DNA from 2 places in the Bacteroides coprosuis genome. Region 2 is predicted to be linked to the other one. Evidence: riboswitches for the same ligand, from Rfam matches in the RefSeq annotation. Region 2 holds a riboswitch; the other holds the start of a gene.
The links. A riboswitch is a leader RNA that binds a small molecule or an ion and turns the genes downstream of it on or off. The one in region 2 is predicted to bind thiamine pyrophosphate.
Positions count from the first base shown of each region.

Region 1: another riboswitch for thiamine pyrophosphate. It lies ahead of thiS (sulfur carrier protein ThiS); the one in region 2 lies ahead of K8V80_RS04145 (class I SAM-dependent DNA methyltransferase).

Region 1 is NZ_DYYK01000035.1:6,568-15,429, reverse strand. It holds partial or broken gene K8V80_RS02310 (hypothetical protein) at 1-21, shown strand, start outside; gene K8V80_RS02305 (hypothetical protein) at 121-288, opposite strand; gene thiS (sulfur carrier protein ThiS) at 820-1,020, shown strand; gene K8V80_RS02295 (thiazole synthase) at 1,106-1,876, shown strand; TPP riboswitch at 2,200-2,295, shown strand; gene thiS (sulfur carrier protein ThiS) at 2,464-2,664, shown strand; gene K8V80_RS02285 (thiamine phosphate synthase) at 2,666-3,274, shown strand; gene K8V80_RS02280 (thiamine phosphate synthase) at 3,271-3,915, shown strand; gene K8V80_RS02275 (thiazole synthase) at 3,912-4,682, shown strand; gene thiH (2-iminoacetate synthase ThiH) at 4,701-5,825, shown strand; gene K8V80_RS02265 (HesA/MoeB/ThiF family protein) at 5,854-6,555, shown strand; tRNA gene K8V80_RS02260 (tRNA-Arg) at 6,618-6,691, opposite strand; gene K8V80_RS02255 (patatin-like phospholipase family protein) at 6,757-8,862, opposite strand, start outside.
Region 2 is NZ_DYYK01000071.1:10,751-19,612, forward strand. It holds gene K8V80_RS04135 (NAD(P)(+) transhydrogenase (Re/Si-specific) subunit beta) at 1-382, shown strand, start outside; gene K8V80_RS04140 (MFS transporter) at 549-1,733, shown strand; TPP riboswitch at 1,776-1,870, shown strand; gene K8V80_RS04145 (class I SAM-dependent DNA methyltransferase) at 1,952-2,659, shown strand; gene tenA (thiaminase II) at 2,662-3,309, shown strand; gene K8V80_RS04155 (LTA synthase family protein) at 3,366-5,312, opposite strand; gene K8V80_RS04160 (GNAT family N-acetyltransferase) at 5,471-5,932, opposite strand; gene K8V80_RS04165 (RNA polymerase sigma-70 factor) at 6,079-6,657, opposite strand; gene K8V80_RS04170 (FecR family protein) at 6,839-7,840, shown strand; gene K8V80_RS04175 (SusC/RagA family TonB-linked outer membrane protein) at 8,370-8,862, shown strand, end outside.

The DNA.
Region 1 (8,862 bases), on a different contig from region 2:
AAAAACAATATTGAAAATTAGTTTATAATTGCACTTAGAGGGGTAAAAAGCGAACTGAATATTTAGTTTAAGCGTTATCTTTATAAGAAGAATAGGGATTAGTCCAATTCTTCTTTCTAGTTACTCACTTTTTAAACCATCTACTATGTCAACTAAGATTGCAATCGTAATTTTTGCAGTGATGGTGTTACTCTTGATACCACTTGCTGTGCAAAGTATGTTAAATGGAGATACTAAAACCTTTGCTCTCTCTTTAATCTCAATTATTTTAGCCTTTGTTGCAGTCACCTGGATTGCTCGTAATAATAAGCGAAATCGAGATAAAAAGAAGAGATAGGCTTAATCTCCTTATGATGCTAAAACACATAAATGTACTTCAACTTGAATTATAAGTTGGGCAAGGATAAGTATAGCTCTGTAAAACCAATGCTTCGCAGAAAATATTCAACATCTTGATCTTCCATTTGCTTTTACACTCATTTCTGTATTCAGGATTATTGATAGATGAAGAAGGATAAATCGTAAGGAAAAACGCTGCTTTGCAATACAACTGATTCTGAGCAAAGACTCTATCCTGCAGAGATTCAGAATGAAAAGAAATCTGTTAAATATATTTTACAAAAAAGAAGTGTTTTATTGAACTCATTTCAGATATAAATGTTATCATTATAATAAATATTAGAAAACGAAATGAAAGAGTTTTCGTCTGTTTCCTTGAAATACTGTATATTAGGAGCGTTACTCTCTTATGAATTGGAAATTTAAATACAATTATTGACAAACAACCCTTTAATATTTATTTAGTAAATAAACAGTCTTATGAAAATTATACTCAATAATAAGCCCGTAGAGGTAAAAGAAGGCTCTTCTTTAAGTGACTTAGCGAGCCAACTTAATTTACCAGCACAAGGAATTGCGATTGCAATTGATTATAAGGTAATTCCACGTAATATGTGGGTAAATACTAAGCTGGAAGAAGATTTAGAATTAATGGTTATTGAAGCCGTATCGGGTGGATGATCATCTTCTTATAAACAGCTAGAGAAAACACTAACTTTTTAAAGTTCAGAGATTGAAAAATGTATCAACCTATTGAAAATTAACTATGAGTAAATTATATATTGCAGATAAAATATTTGAATCACGCCTGTTTTTAGGGACGAGTAAATTCAACTCGTATGAGCTAATGGGAGAGGCTATAGCTGCTTCTAAAACTCAGATGGTTACGGTTTCTATGAAACGTTTGGACCCCGATAAACCCCACAAAGATAGTATGATGAAGTATGTTCGTAAACCAGGGTTACAACTGCTTCCAAACACCTCGGGAGTACGAAATGCTAAAGAAGCTGTGTTTGCGGCAGAATTGGCTCGCAGTGCTTTTGAAACCAATTGGATCAAGTTGGAGATTCATCCAGATCCTACTTATCTGCTTCCCGACCCAATAGAAACTTATAATGCTACTGTAGAACTTGTACAAAAAGGGTTTGTGGTACTTCCTTATACCATCGCAGATCCTCTCCTTTGTAAAAGATTAGAAGAAGCTGGTGCTGCTTGTGTTATGCCTATGGCTGCACCGATTGGAACTAGTAAAGGAGTGTCCAATAAAGATTTGCTTCGTATGGTAGTAGAAACTTGTAATATCCCAGTTATTGTAGATGCTGGCTTGGGGGCTCCTTCGCATGCAGCCGAAGTTATGGAGATGGGAGTAGATGCGGTGCTGGTAAATACAGCTATTGCACGCTCTGGCAATCCCGTAGAGATGGCAAAAGCCTTTAGTATGGCAGTAGAAAGTGGAAGAATGGCTTATTTAGCAGAACTTACAGAACAACGAGATATTGCAGATTCTGGTAGTCCACTGACTTCTTATCGGTTGTAAAAAAGACCACATAATATAGATTTATATAAATGAAGATAACGTCTATAACGAGCAATGTTTGTTATAGACGTTTTTTTTGAATCACATTGTACTTTGAGTGTTTTCTACGACCTAACTCACTCAGGTACTATCGAATAAATGCCGTTTTTGAAAAGAGACGAATTTACTCTGACACCGACAAGACGATTGCATGTCGGTGTCATCGCATCATCATGTCGGTGTCAAGAGGATATCATGCCCTAGGCAAAATCTTTTTTACATCCCGAAGTGTAAGATGTTTGAAATCTTTTTTATTCTTCCAAAATAAAAGGTATATTTGTTGGTACCATATCAAGGGGTGCCTCTTTATGAGGCTGAGATTATACCCTTAATACCTGATTCGGATAATGCCGACGTAGGAATAGATAGTCGTAACTGATACATAGAAGAATTGAGAACTCGTAAGAGTGCATCGCTTGATTTGGTAAACCTAAAAGAGTAACCAAGCAAGCGATTTTTTTATGCTTTAAAAGTAGATGTATAAGCTGGGTTAACTCTCTATTTATTAACCTATCAAGCTAGATGGCTTGTAGTATAAATCTAACTCAATGATTGTTATTATCAACGACAAACCCTACGAGGTCAAGGAAAACTCCTCTGTAGCCGATTTGGCTAAACAACTAGCATTACCAGCTCAGGGGGTAGCAGTAGCCCTTCACTCCCATGTTATTCCACGCCACATCTGGCACCGAACGATGCTTGAAGAAAATGCAGAACTCTTAATTCTTCAAGCAGTTTCGGGAGGCTGATATGAAGTTAATATTAATAACTCCACCCCATTTCTTCCCGCAAGAGGCTGATGCTTTGAATTATTTACTAGAGAATACTTCTTTTAGATTACATATTCGTAAGCCTAAAGCGTCGAAAGATGCACTTGAAAAACTAATTCAGCAGATAGATGAGAAGTTTTATTCCCGTATTGTATTGCATGATGCCCACAGTCTTGCTCTGAAGTATCTCTTGGGAGGAATACATTTAAATAAAAGAAACCCCACAGCACCCGATAAGTATGCAGGAACGATAAGTAGTTCGTGCCATTCGTGGAATGAAGTACTAAGTTATAGAAATACTGTTAACTATTTATTTATAAGTCCTTTGTATGATAGTATTTCTAAACAAGGATACTCACAAGCCTTTACTGAAAGTCAGTTGCAAGAAGCCCAAGAAAAGGGTTGGATTGATCAACGAGTTATTGGTTTGGGTGGTATCGCTCCTGATAAAATACCTCTTTTGAAATCTTATGGTTTTGGAGGAGTAGCTGTCTTGGGCTATGTGTGGAAAGACTTTATAGAAACACTAGATTACTCATCTCTTCAGGCTCGCCTTAGAGCATGTGAAGATCAAATTCAGTTGGAATGATTCAATACAAACTCCCTAGATTATTATTTATAACACATCAAACTCCTCAATGTAGCTATTTACAATCTATTACGAGGGCTTTAGCAGGTGGATGCAAGTTTATCCAACTCAGGATGAAAGGTGCTGGTTATGATGAGATAAAGGAGGTGGTGCATCAAGCTCTGCCTCTCTGTAAAGAGCAAGGAGCACTCTTAACCATAGATGATCACGCAGAGTTATGCTTAGAATGGAATTTAGAAGGTGTACACCTCGGACTCAATGACATGAAAACCAGTGAAGCTCGTAAGCTGTTAGGACCCGATGTATTGATTGGAGGAACTGCTAATACTTTTGAGGATATACAGTATCAGATTGCTGAAGGAGTAGATTATATCGGACTAGGTCCTTATCAATACACATCTACCAAAACCAATTTAAGCACCACTCTAGGATTAAACGGATATCTATCTATTATACAGGAGTGTAGATTCAATAATATAGATATACCTATTTATGCAATAGGAGGGATAAATCAAGCAGATATTCCCGCTATTCTCTCAACGGGAGTATGGGGTATTTCACTTTCATCAGCCATCCTAAATGCTCCAAATCCCATAAACGAAACAACAAATATTATTCAAACTATTGATAAATCATTATGAAAGATTTAATTATTGCAGATAAAATATTCAAGTCTAGATTATTCTTAGGAACAGGAAAATTTAGCTCAAATGAAGTAATGACTCAGGCTATTCAAGCCTCCAAAACAGAATTGGTGACGGCAGCGATGAAACGTCTTGATCCCCACAAGAAGAAAGAAGATGATATGGTAAAGCATATTCAAACGACGAATGTGGGTTTGCTACCCAATACTTCGGGGGTACGGAATGCTAAAGAGGCTGTTTTTGCAGCTCAACTAGCACGTGATGCTTTTGAAACCAATTGGTTAAAGCTTGAGATTCATCCAGACCCTAGGTATTTACTTCCCGATGCTGTAGAGACATTAAAAGCTACAGAAGAATTGGTAAAATTGGGCTTTGTGGTACTTCCTTATATTCCTGCCGACCCTGTATTGTGTAAGCGACTAGAAGAGGTAGGTGCAGCTACTGTTATGCCTCTTGGCGCTCCCATAGGGAGTAATGGAGGGCTGAATACGAAAGAGATGCTACGTATCATCATCGAGCAAAGTAGAGTGCCTGTTATTATAGATGCAGGTATTGGAGCACCTTCTCATGCTGCAGATGCTATGGAGATGGGGGCAGATGCTGTCATGGTAAATACGGCTATTGCCATTGCAGGGAACCCTGTAGCTATGGCTAAAGCGTTTGCCACTTGCGTTGAGGGTGGTCGGTTGGCATACGAGGCTCAGCTGGCATCTCCCCAATTAGAAGCTACAGCAACTAGTCCACTAACTTCCTTTTTAATGTAATCTTAAAAGATAAAAACAATGGATTTTAATGATCTTATATCCCAATATAGTTGGGAAGATATTCAACATAAGATATATCGTTCTACTACTGAAGACGTGGAACGTGCCTTAAATGCTTCACATAGAAGTTTGGAACACTTCATGGCACTCATTTCTCCTGCTGCCGAACCTTATCTAGAACAGATGGCTCATTTAAGTAGATACTATACCCAGCAGAGATTTGGTAAAACAATTCAGTTTTATATTCCTTTATATTTGACAAACTCTTGTAGTAATCACTGCATATATTGTGGCTTTAGTTATAACAATGATATCAAACGGGTTATACTCAATGAGGAGCAGATTATGCAAGAGGTAAAAGCCATCAAGGCTTTGGGTGATTTTCAGCATATTCTACTTGTTACGGGAGAGAATCCCCGAGATGCAGGAGTTGAATACCTCGAAAAAGCCATTCGGTTAATTAAACCCTACTTTCAATCAATCTCCATAGAAGTACAGCCCTTAAAAGAAGAAGAATATAAACGCCTATGCGAGGCTGGTTTGAATGCCGTTTATTGCTACCAAGAGACTTATAATAAAGAACGATATAAAGTGTACCATCCCAAAGGTATGAAATCTAAATATGATTGGCGTTTGCAAGCTTTCGATCGAATGGGTAGAGCTGGTTTACATAAAATAGGACTAGGCGTATTGATAGGGTTAGAAGATTGGCGGACTGATGTGTTTATGATGGCTACACATCTTCGTTATCTGCAAAAACAGTATTGGCAAACGAAGTATTCTATTTCTTTTCCCAGAATACGACCTCATCAAGGAGAACATTTTCAGCCCAATGTAGTAATGCACGATAAAGAATTGGCTCAAGTACTGTTTGCTTTTCGTATTTTCGATCCTGATTTAGAGATCACGCTTTCAACTAGAGAAAGTAAGGAGTTTAGAGATAATATGGCTACCTTGGGCGTAACCTCACTCAGTGCAGGATCAAAGACAGATCCAGGAGGGTATGCCGTATATAAACACGAACTAGAACAGTTTATCATCAATGATGCTCGCACTCCAGATGAAGTGATGGCTATGGTAAAAAAGAGAGGGTATGAAGTAGTCTGGAAAGATTGGGACTTAGCCTTACAAACTGATTCATGAACTCATCACAATAGATTGATATAAAAGTATGGAGCGTTATAAGCGTAATGAATTAATTCAAGGAATAGGAAAAAAAGGGCAGCAAAAACTTTCTGCTGCTAAAGTCCTTGTAGTAGGAGCAGGAGGATTGGGCTCTCCTGTACTTTATTATCTAGCCGCTGCCGGTATTGGCACATTGGGTATTATTGATAGCGATAAAGTAGATGAATCCAATCTTCAAAGGCAGATTATTCACCGAACAGAAGATGTTAATCGGTTGAAAGTAGAGTCTGCTGCAGAAAAGATTCAAGCGCTCAACCCACTAGTAAAAGTAAATACGTATGCCGAGCGATTTACTCTGACCAATGGCAAATCTATTTTGCAAGAATATGATTACGTAGTAGATTGTTGCGATAATTATGCAGGGAAGTATTTAATTAATGACTTATGTGTTGAAGCAGAAAAACCCTATACGCATGGAGCTGTCTTAGCTATGCGTGGAGAAGTGATGAGCTATCAGCCAGGATATGCAGACTATCGCAGTGTATTTGAAAAACCACCCTTAGAAGGAACTTATCAAAGTTCGGATACAGTGGGGATATTAGGTGCTGTTGCTGGTATGGTGGGGTGTATTCAGGCTACAGAGGTCATTAAATACTTCACAGGAGCAGGATGTTTGATTCTGGATAGAATAGTCCTTATTGATGCTCGCACCCTGCAATTTCACTCTTTGCGAGTGAGTAGGAAATAAGAACAGAGAGTTATAGATATAAAAATAGCCTATCTAAAAAATTAGATAGGCTATTTTCTTTGTGACCGCGGTAGGATTCAAACCTACAACCTTTTGATCCGTAGTCAAATGCTCTATTCAGTTGAGCTACACGGCCTTTTTGTTCGACGTTTGCAAAGGTACTTACTTTTTATTTATGTGCAAATTTTTACGGAACTTTTTTTACTCTATAAAGCGGTAGTTGAAGAGTTGCCAACCGATGGATAAGCCTAAGTTCCATTCCTTGCGAGGTGAGCTATAATAGTTTACGTATGCCGATACAGAGCCAAAAGGCAGCTTTAAAATTAATGAGCTTTCTCCTAAGAATTCTGCCTTAGAAAACGATTTTCCGTAATAAGCTTGATTGTCGATGCCATTTTTGATTGGGGTAATTGGGAAAAATCCATACAACTCTGTCCTCCAATGAAGCATTTTACCCACCTGCCAAATGGGTTTAATACCAATTGCAAAATATTGATTAGCTCGGAAAGCTTCGTTATAAATCAACTTACTATGAGGAGTAGGAGCAAATATTCCTGCTTGCATCATTGTCGCTGTATAGTTTTTACTAAAGTTCCTTGATGAGTAGAGTGCATCTGCTTGCCATCCTAAAATAAATTTACCTCCCATATTGTGGTATTGTTCCCTTCGATAAGAGAGCTGTAGCCAACTATGGTTCTTTTCACTCTTTTCAACATCAGAAGTGGTACCGGGTTTAAAGTTTTCTTTTCCGGTGTATATCTGAGCGATTAATGACTCTTTATACCCTTCAGTGGCAAATTGTTTGGCATTGAGTGTATTACTTTTGATCCCTAGTGAACCTCCAAATAAGCGATAGGTACTTTTGTCTTGATTGTCGTTATCAAAATCAATTACTTTGGTTTGGTAGTACTGATCTCTCATTTTGGCAATACCTAAACTCAACTCAGCACGTTTACTGGTTAAGAAAGGAAGAGCTAATATCCCTTTTACAAAATACTCATCATTACTATTAAATACGGGGTTATAATCTCTACTGAAGAGCTTATCGTTCTTGAAATAATCAAAAGAACTAGCCGAAGCAATTAAACGGTATGATGTAGGTATTTTCGTTGGCATATCAATCTTTGCCATCAACTGAGCATTATTGTATACTTTTCCTAGTTGCCCGTCAAAACTAAATTCTTTTGCATAGTAGTTTAAGTTTTGATACGTGGCTCCCAAGTAAATCTGATTAGAGTTGGTTGTAGAGATGTTCCCACCAATACGGAATAAGAGGTTGTCTTGTAGCTGAACCTTTAAATGTAGGTCGTAGAAACCATCTGTAGGGTCATATACTGCATGAGGTATTACCTCTTGAATCATATTCCCCGATAAGAGTCTAAAATAACCACGTTTGATGTCTTCATAAGTGAGGAATTCTTCATTCTCAGCATGGAACTCTTTGCGGATGAAACTTTGTTGTTGAGCATTCGCACCATCAATGATAATATCTTTAAATCTCAATTCAGGTAGTTTGCTTTTGAACACCTTACGTTTCAGCATTATATTTTCGGCAGGGACTCTTCGGCTAATTCTAGTTTTTATCGTATCCATCATGCTTATGGTTTTGTCATAACCCACCTTGTCTAGTTCTGAAACTAAATGAAAGTCGAGTAGGCTAATGTCATCATAACGGAATTGGATTACTAGACCTAGGGAGTCTGGAATATTATAATCGGTCTTTTGCATCACCATATTATCAATCTGACTCATTAAGTCATCTTGCTTGGGTGCATCAGGATTCTTCGCCACTACACTTCCTAAGACAATATCAGGGTGATAATCTTTCATCATTACATCCACGGGGAAGTTGTTGTAAATACCTCCATCATAGGCGAGGATTCCATCAATTTCAATCGGCTTAAAGACAAAAGGGAAACTCATTGAAGCTCTTACAGCATCCCCTAAATCTCCTTTCCCCATAATAATCGGTTTCTTATTGTACACATCTGAGGCAATGCATTTGAAGGGTACAAACAGCTCATCAAAATTATTGCTACTATACGCAGTAGCCTGAGAGAACAATTGCATAAATGCAAGATTCATCTGTATAGGATCTACTACACTAGTAGGAAGGAACTGTGTTTTAACACGGATGGAGTCTTTAATAGACATCCTTATATTAATGAATTCGGGATTATCTCGGTTTTTTTTGAAGTAATAGATGTAATCGGGTTCCACCTGACCTGTGTACCAGCGTTCAAAATCACTTGAGCTTAATAATTCAACCATATCGTCGGGTGAATAACCCATGGCATAGAGTGAACC
Region 2 (8,862 bases):
CGGAGCTAGAGTTCGCTTTGCTGTGCACCCTGTTGCTGGTCGTATGCCTGGTCATATGAATGTCCTTCTGGCTGAAGCCGATGTTCCTTATGATGAGCTTTACGAAATGGAACAAATTAATGATGATTTTGCCAAAGCAGACTTAGCCATTGTTGTTGGAGCAAACGACGTAGTAAATCCTGCTGCTCGTGAAGCTGAAGGCACTCCTATTTATGGTATGCCCGTTTTAAATGTTGACCAAGCAAAGAATATCATTGTTTGTAACTTTGATACGAAACCTGGTTATGCTGGAGTTGATAATCCTCTTTATGAAAGTCCAAAAGCTAAGTTAATGCTTGGCGATGCTAAAGAGTCTCTACTTCAACTATTAGATACTATCTAAACCTTGAAACAATATCTCTTACAAGAGTTGGATAATACTTAGCCTTAAGAATTATCCAACTCTTTTTTATTGTGAAATAGAAATAAACACAAACATATTCTTCACACTCCTACTCTTTAAGCTAAAGTTTCTGTTTCTTTGTAGCAACATTGAAATTATAAAATACATGCTCCCTCAACTCAAAGAAAACCAAGGGATCTCTTCAGGATTACTTTGGCTAATTACTCTAACTACAGCATTCTCCGTAGCCAATCTTTATTATAGCCAACCACTACTAGGTATGATTCAAAAGGAGTTAGGAATATCGGCTGTACTTACAAACACTATATCTATTGTATCACAAGCAGGTTATGCTCTTGGACTCTTTTTCATTGTTCCTTTAGGCGATATGCTCAAAAGAAGAAATATTATACTGAGCAATTTTGGTATTATTACCCTATCTCTTCTAATTATAGGCATTGCTCCCAATATTCACACCCTATTAATAGCCTCTTTTATAACTGGTCTATGTTCTGTTACACCTCAGTTGTTCTTACCCCTTGTTTCTCAGTATTCTACTCCTGCAACAAAGGGCAAACATGTTGGTATAGTAGTATCGGGATTACTAACTGGTATTTTATCCTCACGTGTGATAAGTGGTTTTGTAGGTGAGCTTTTAGGTTGGAGATCTATGTACTTCATTGCTGCTTGTATCATGGCGCTTTGCTTTATAATGCTTTACGCATTCTTTCCTACTATTCTGCCCTCTTTTAAAGGGAAATATAAAGATTTAATGAAATCTTTGGTTACCATAATAAAAGAAGAGCCTAAACTAAGATTTGCAGCAGTCAAATCAGGTTTAGCCTTTGGTTCATTCCTTTCTTTATGGGCTATGTTAGCCTTTAAAATGGCACAAGCTCCTTTTAATGCAGGAGGAACAGTTGTAGGGTTGCTTGGATTATGTGGAGTAGCCGGAGCATTGGCCGCTTCTTTTTTAGGCAGATATGTGGATAAAATAGGACTTTATCGAATTAATTTTATGGGTAGCTGTCTGATGCTTCTTGCCTGGTCTGGGTTGTATTTTTTACAAAATTACTATGCTGGAATCATTTTGGGAATTATAGTACTCGACATAGGTATGCAATGTATTCAACTAGGCAACCAAACTAGTATATTCACCCTTCGTCCACAAGCTGTCAATAGGGTTAATACTATATTTATGACAACCTATTTTATTGGTGGAGCTACGGGAACCACCTTAACAGGGATAGCATGGGGCTATTTAGAGTGGAAAGGGGTTGTGCTAACTGGATCAACTCTTATATTCATCTCTTTTCTTATTAACACTTTTCAGTGGCATTATAAAAAATAATAGATTGTAACTATTTGTATCCATATTTTGATTATGTTTGTAATACAACGTTAGGGGTGCTCCAGATACGGAGCTGAGATTACACCCTTGAACCTGAGATGTTTAATAACAGCGTAGGCAAACGGTAAAACTAAATTATAAATAGTATCTATTTTTATATTATCAATATAAAGCCGTTTCATAAATAATGAAGCGGCTTTTTTATTTTATAACCCAATATGAATAAACAAACATTCGACCAATATGCTGAGAAGTATGATTCTTGGTTTTTAGAAAATAAAAATGTCCTTTACTCTGAAGTGAAGTTAATAGCAAAAGTATTAGAAAATAGTGGTGAAATCTTTTCAGTAGGTTGTGGGAGCGGTCTTTTTGAAAAAATTCTAAGAGACGAGTTTAATATTGACATCAAATACGGTCTGGAACCTTCAACAGACATGGCAGGTATTGCACAGAAAAGAGGTCTAGAAATTGAGATAAACACTGCTGAAAAAGCAACCTATCAAGGCAAGAAATACGATACTATCATCTATAATGGATCTCCTAGTTATATAAAAGATTTAGATCAAGCATTAAAAAGAAGTTTTGATGCTTTAAAACCTGGTGGGAAAATTATCTTAGTAGATGTTCCTAAAGAAAGTTCATACGGTATGATGTATAATTTAGCATATAGCGTTGGTAGTTGGAATCATGAGCTAACAGAAGGGGTATATCCCAGAAATCCCTATCCCATTGAATTAGTAAAAGGAGCAAACTGGAGAACAACTTCTGAAAAAATTGAAGCTCTAACCCAAGCAGGTTTCATTAACTTACAAAGTGCTCAAACTTTAACAAAACACCCCGTATATTCTGATAATAGCATTGAAGAACCTATCGAGGGATATGATTGTGGAGATTATGTAGCCGTTTACGGATTTAAAAAAGAATAGTTATGACGTGGACAGATCAAGCATGGAATAGTATTCAACCCATTTTCAAAAAGACTATTAGTCACCCTTTTATTCAAGAATTGATGAATGGAAACTTACCTCTGGAAAAATTCAATTTTTATATTCAGCAAGATTCTATTTACCTCTCCAGTTATGGGAAACTCTTAACAGGACTAGCAAGCAAGTTTAAAGATCCTGAACATAGCAGAGCTTTTATACATATCGCAGGAGAAAACATGGATCAAGAAAAAGAATTACACAAATCTTTTATTAAAGAAATTGAATTGGATATTGAGCCTAGTCCTGCATGTGAGTTATACACCTCTTATTTATTAAAACATCTTGCTGTATCACCTATAGAAGTAGCTTTGGCAGCAGTAATGCCTTGTTTTGTGATTTATCAAAAAGTAGGAAGCTATATCTACAAACACCAAGTGAAAGGGAATAACCCCTACCAAGCATGGATAAATACTTACGCAGGTACAGAACATGTAGAATCTGTCATTACCGCAACAAGAATATGTGATGAAATTGCAAGAAACTGTACAGAGGAGCAACAAGAAGCGATGTTAAATGCCTATAAAACATCATCTAGAATAGAGCATATGTTTTGGGATAGTGCCTACCACTTAGAAAAATGGATTGTGTAACTTATACTTACCAAAAGAGGAGGCATAAAAATGTCTCCTCTTCTTACATGATACTCTTATTTTACCAAACCAGGTAAAGTATATTTCCTTTCCTTGTACAACATGTTTGCTAAAAGTACATGAGCTAGAGCATCTCTAGCAAAATCCTCATTTAATTCTACGGGAGTATGCTCTATATCACTACCCAATTTAAATTGTAAAGGCTCACGATTGGGTTGCATGATGATCATATCTTCTTCTACTCTAAAAGCATTAATATCATGAAATTGCATAATAGCTCGTCCAGGAACACTATCGGGTAGAGTCAATAAGTCTCTTCCTGGCATAGGATGGTTAAAATCCTGTCCCAACAAGCCCAATAGAGTTACAGGTATATCAATTTGACTACAAAGCTTTTCATATTCAGAGGCTTCTAATCCCGGAGCTATTACTAGAGCAGGAATATGGAATTTATCAACAGGTACTAGATGATTACCATAAGTACGTGTATTGTGATCTGCAATAATAACAAAAACAGTATTTTTATAATAATCTTCCTTCTTAGCCATATCAAAGAATTTACCGATAGCAAAATCGGCATACTTCATTGCATTATGTACGGTCGCCTGAGGTTGCTCATATAAATCAATTCTATCTGCTGGAAACTCAAACGGTTCATGATTTGAGCTAGAAAACATTAAGGAGAAGAACGGTTTATCTCCTAAAGACTTGAAATACGTATTAGCTTTTAGGACTAAATCTTCATCAGAATAACCCCATGTACTTTTTAATGCATACGCATTGCCATCATCTTTAAATGAGGTTTCATCTAAGATATCATCAAATCCATTTCCACTAAAAAAAGAGGCCATATTATCAAAATTAGCCATACCTCCATAAATAAAACTAGTCTGATAACCATAAGGTTTCAATAAGTTAGCCAGTGTAAAAAAGCCATCTTGAGAGTTGGGCAACTTAACCACACTTTCGGATGGAGATGGTAAAAAGCCAGTTGTAACCGCCTCAATACCTCTCACACTACGAGTTCCAGTAGAATATAGATGTTTAAAAAGGACTCCTTCTTTTGCTAAGTTATCTAGGTTAGGAGTCAAAGGTAAACCATCTAAACAACCTACATATTCAGCTCCCAAACTCTCTTGGAGGAAAATCACTAAATTGTAAGGTCTTTCAAGTATCGTATCACTCTTTTGAGTATGCAATAAGGGTATATCACTTGAAATAAACTCAGAGCCACCTACCATCATATATTTTCTCACTCTCTCTAGAGCTTCATCAAACTCCATTTTCCCATAAAGCTTAGATGGATCAATTTCATTTTTTAGGGAATAGGCTGAAAAGGCTAATGTATAAAGAGAGTTTGTACCCATAACATTAGCTAATTGATCATTACTAAACACAGAATTACTAGCATTCATCGGTCTTCTAGATGTTAAACTGCCCCGTGCACCCCAAAATAGAAGGAATCCTACTAATGGGAAAAGAAGATAACGAATCTTCCAAGTACTTTCTTCTACATAAAAAACAAAAACCACTGATTTTTTTATCAACCAAATAACAACACCTAAAACTACAGCCATCGCTACAATGGTAAGAGGTCTTGCCTTGATCAGCATAGTAAAAACCTCTTTAGGATAGATTAGATATTCTAAAAAGAGTTTGTTTGGCCGAGTATCATACTGATCTATAAACTCAGGAGTTACCAACTCCATAAAAAATACCAGAAAAAGAAGAATTCCACAGTATGTGCCTAAGATACGGGTAGTATACCAACGCTTAGAGGAAGGCATGAACGTAAGTAACAAGGCAGGAATAAATGACAAATAACTCATTAAAATCACATCTATACGCAAACCTAATATAAACATTTGCATATATCCATCGACTTCTATGAGTCTGTCTTTGTAAAGAGTAAATATTGCTAATCGACTTATCGTTAGCACTATTAGACCAATCATAAAAAAGAGGAAAAGAGGTCTTAAATACGAAACTTTATTATTTTTCATCGAACTAAATTGTGTATATACTTACAAATATCTCACAATTTAGCTATTCATACAATTATTTTGAAAGTTTTATGATTTCATTAGTCTATACTCAACTTAAAACCAATCCATTAAAAGTCTTTTCAAACATGATTAGCAGTTCAATATAAACTCAAAGTTTACAGATCTTTCTTCATGATAATATGTGGGATACCTGCATTTATAAAAGAATTTCCAGTCATGATAAACCCATATTTTTCATAAAAGACTTTAAGGTAGAGTTGAGCTTCTATTTCAATAGCATTAGCTTCGAGCAACCCCTCAACAACTTGGAATGTTTGTTCCATCAACTCATGCCCTACTCCTTCTTTTCTATACTCTTTCACAACAAGAAAACGACCGAAGGATGCTGATTTTGAAAAGATTATGTTCTGAGGGAAAATACGAGTATAGGCTACTAATTCTGTTTTTACAAAACCTAATAGATGCAAAGCTTTTTGATCTTGATAATCAATATCCTGATAATAACCTTGTAATTCTAATACAAAAACCTCTTGCCTAACATGTAGTATTTTATACAGCTCTCTACTCGTTAATTCATTAAAAGACTTTACAACCCATTTTATATCTCGAATATTCATATTTTTTACTCTAAAAGATTCGACGTACAAAATAGAAACATATCGTCATAGAATAGATCACTCAACTTATTTAAAACACTTTTAGTGACTAATTTTCGGTCAAGTAAACTATTATGTTACAGCAATAAATCAAGAATATACTATTTCTATATGAAACTCAATAATAAAATGAGAGGTAAAAGTAGAGGAAGGAATTCTTTTAGACCACCACGAAGGAATTTTAAAGCTTGACTAATCCGATAATTGATCGTTTGAGGAGACACATCTAAATAATCAGCAATTTCTTTATGTGTCATATTCTTCAAACGATTTAACTCAAAAGCCTCTCGATAAGTATCGGGCATCGTTTTTAGTAATAGCTGATATTTCTTAAAGATAGATCCATTTACAAAATCATCAGGTGTTGCTAAATCTTCAGATTCTCGTATTATTTCTGCATAAGCTCGCCTACGAACATCTAAATGAGCTATCTTATTTAAGGACCTATTCTTGACCATAGTAAACAGCAATGACTTTAGAGACAATTTATATGATATCTTGTTTCTATTTTCCCAAACCCACAACATTACTTCTTGAACAACTTCTTCTGCTTCTTCAAAATCCACATATTGTGAAGAAAAGGCCACTAAACCCCTGTAGTAAAAAGTGTAAATTTTTCTAAAAGCATCATGACTCCCTTCATTTAGTTGCTGGATGAGTTCTTTACTATTTTCACTATTTGTCAACGCCAATTCACTCCATATTTATATTCCGACTGCAAACCTACAACAAAAGATACACATCATCAAAAAATATTTTTTAAAAAAAAACCTCTTTTTATTTAGTACTTATATATACTTAATTGTATTAACTTTACAACAACCATATATTAAATTAAATATAGATACAGACATTCTGAAAAGAACCATGGAGCTAGACTATAAAACACTCACTAAATATATTGACAATAGTTTATCGACTGAAGAAACCCAAAAAGTCGAAGAATGGTATAATAAATCTGAAGAGCATAAACAAAAGATGCAAGATTTTTATACTGTTTACAAACTAGAGAAGGCTTCTTATGCCTACGAAAAAGCGGATGAGAATGTCAGTTTTGAAAGGATAAAGAGCAAAATAACTCTTCACAAAGATAATACTTCTCCTCTGTCACCAACTCGCTTTATTCCTATTTTTAGAAAGATAGCAACACCACTCGCAGCCTTTTTTACAGGAATAGTCCTTACTGCAAGTATACTCTTATTCCTTATGCGAGATAATATTAATGCTACCTATATTGCATCAACCGATGATAACCAAAGAAGTGAAATAACGTTACCTGATGGAACAAAGGTTTGGTTAAATGCAACAACACAAGTAAAATACACAGAATCATTTTGGAATAAAAAGAGAATTTTGGCGCTTGATGGTGAAGCATACTTAGAGGTAAAACCCAATAAAAAAAAGCCATTTATTGTATCTGCTCAAGATGTAGATGTAAAAGTGCTTGGAACTAAGTTTAATGTTCGCTCCAGAGAAAGTGAAGCTGAAGTTATAACTACATTACTAGAGGGTTCAGTCCAAGTAAAAAGTTCAAAAGTAGAAGACTCTACCATTTTAAAGCCAGGACAAAGCATCATTATAAATGCAAAAGATGGCAGTTCTGAATTATTTACATATAGTAAACCTCATAATATTTTACTTTGGAGAACAGGAGAGTTAACCTTTGATAAAAGTACATTACAAGAGATTGCACAAACACTTGAACAGCATTTCAATATCCATTTTCAATTTGAGAATGATAAGCTAAAAGAAGAAATATACACTTGTTCCTTCTCTACAAATGATAATATAGACTATATATTAAATATACTAACACTCACCGAAAAATTTAAATATAGAGTAATAGATAATAAAGTTATTCTATACTAAATAAAGAAACTCTCTAGGTCTATACACTAGAAGTATAAAGCTGATTAATATTTATAAGAAAGAAAATCCCAAAAGCAGAAATGTTTTTGGGATTTTTATTCTTTAGCTATCTATAGAACTAAAAAGAACTCATTTTTTCCAACTTAAATAAAACTAAGAAGATCTTTTGACTAACTCATGCTATGATCATAACACCGACAAGACATCATCATGTCGGTGTTATGATAGATCTATGACTCAGACTAAAAAATAATTTCCTTTAAAAAGACTCTAACATCAAAAGTATTAAAACTCTAATAAACAGATAGTTAAGTTATATATGAAAATATTTATATAAAAAAACGCAAACATTCTTTAGTAAGACTTAAAACCAACTTGTATTACTTATAACTTTTGAAATCTAAACATAAATTAATAAACACTCTAAAAAAATGAAACAACACATTCCATAAACTTTTCAAAGAAAAACAAATTACTCTTATCAAGAGTAAACACTATTACTTATACATTTTTTATCAATTAACAAACTATGAAATACAAATTTCAATATTTGTTGTTGATTCTACTATCAGTATCAATGAGCACCTTTGCTAATGCACAGAGCTCTAAAATTACGGTAGATTTCAAAGAATCAACATTAGAACAAATCATCAAAGAGATAGGGCAACAAGCATCCCTATCAATTGTGTATAATGTCAAAGACATAGACACTCAAGGAAAATATAGTATTAAAGCAACAAACGAAGATGCATCAGTTGTTGTTGAAAGACTACTAAAAAACTCGAATGTTAATTACACAATCAAGGACAATCATCTTGTATTATCCGCTAAACAAACAGCTAAAGCACAACAATCAACCACAAGACACAAAGTAACAGGTAATGTAGTAGATGAAGCTGGAGAATCCTTAATCGGTGTTAGCATTGCTATTAAAGGTTCATCAACAGGAACTATTACAAACATTGATGGCGATTTTAGTATCGATGTTCCCAATGGTAGCGAATTAGAAGTTTCATACATCG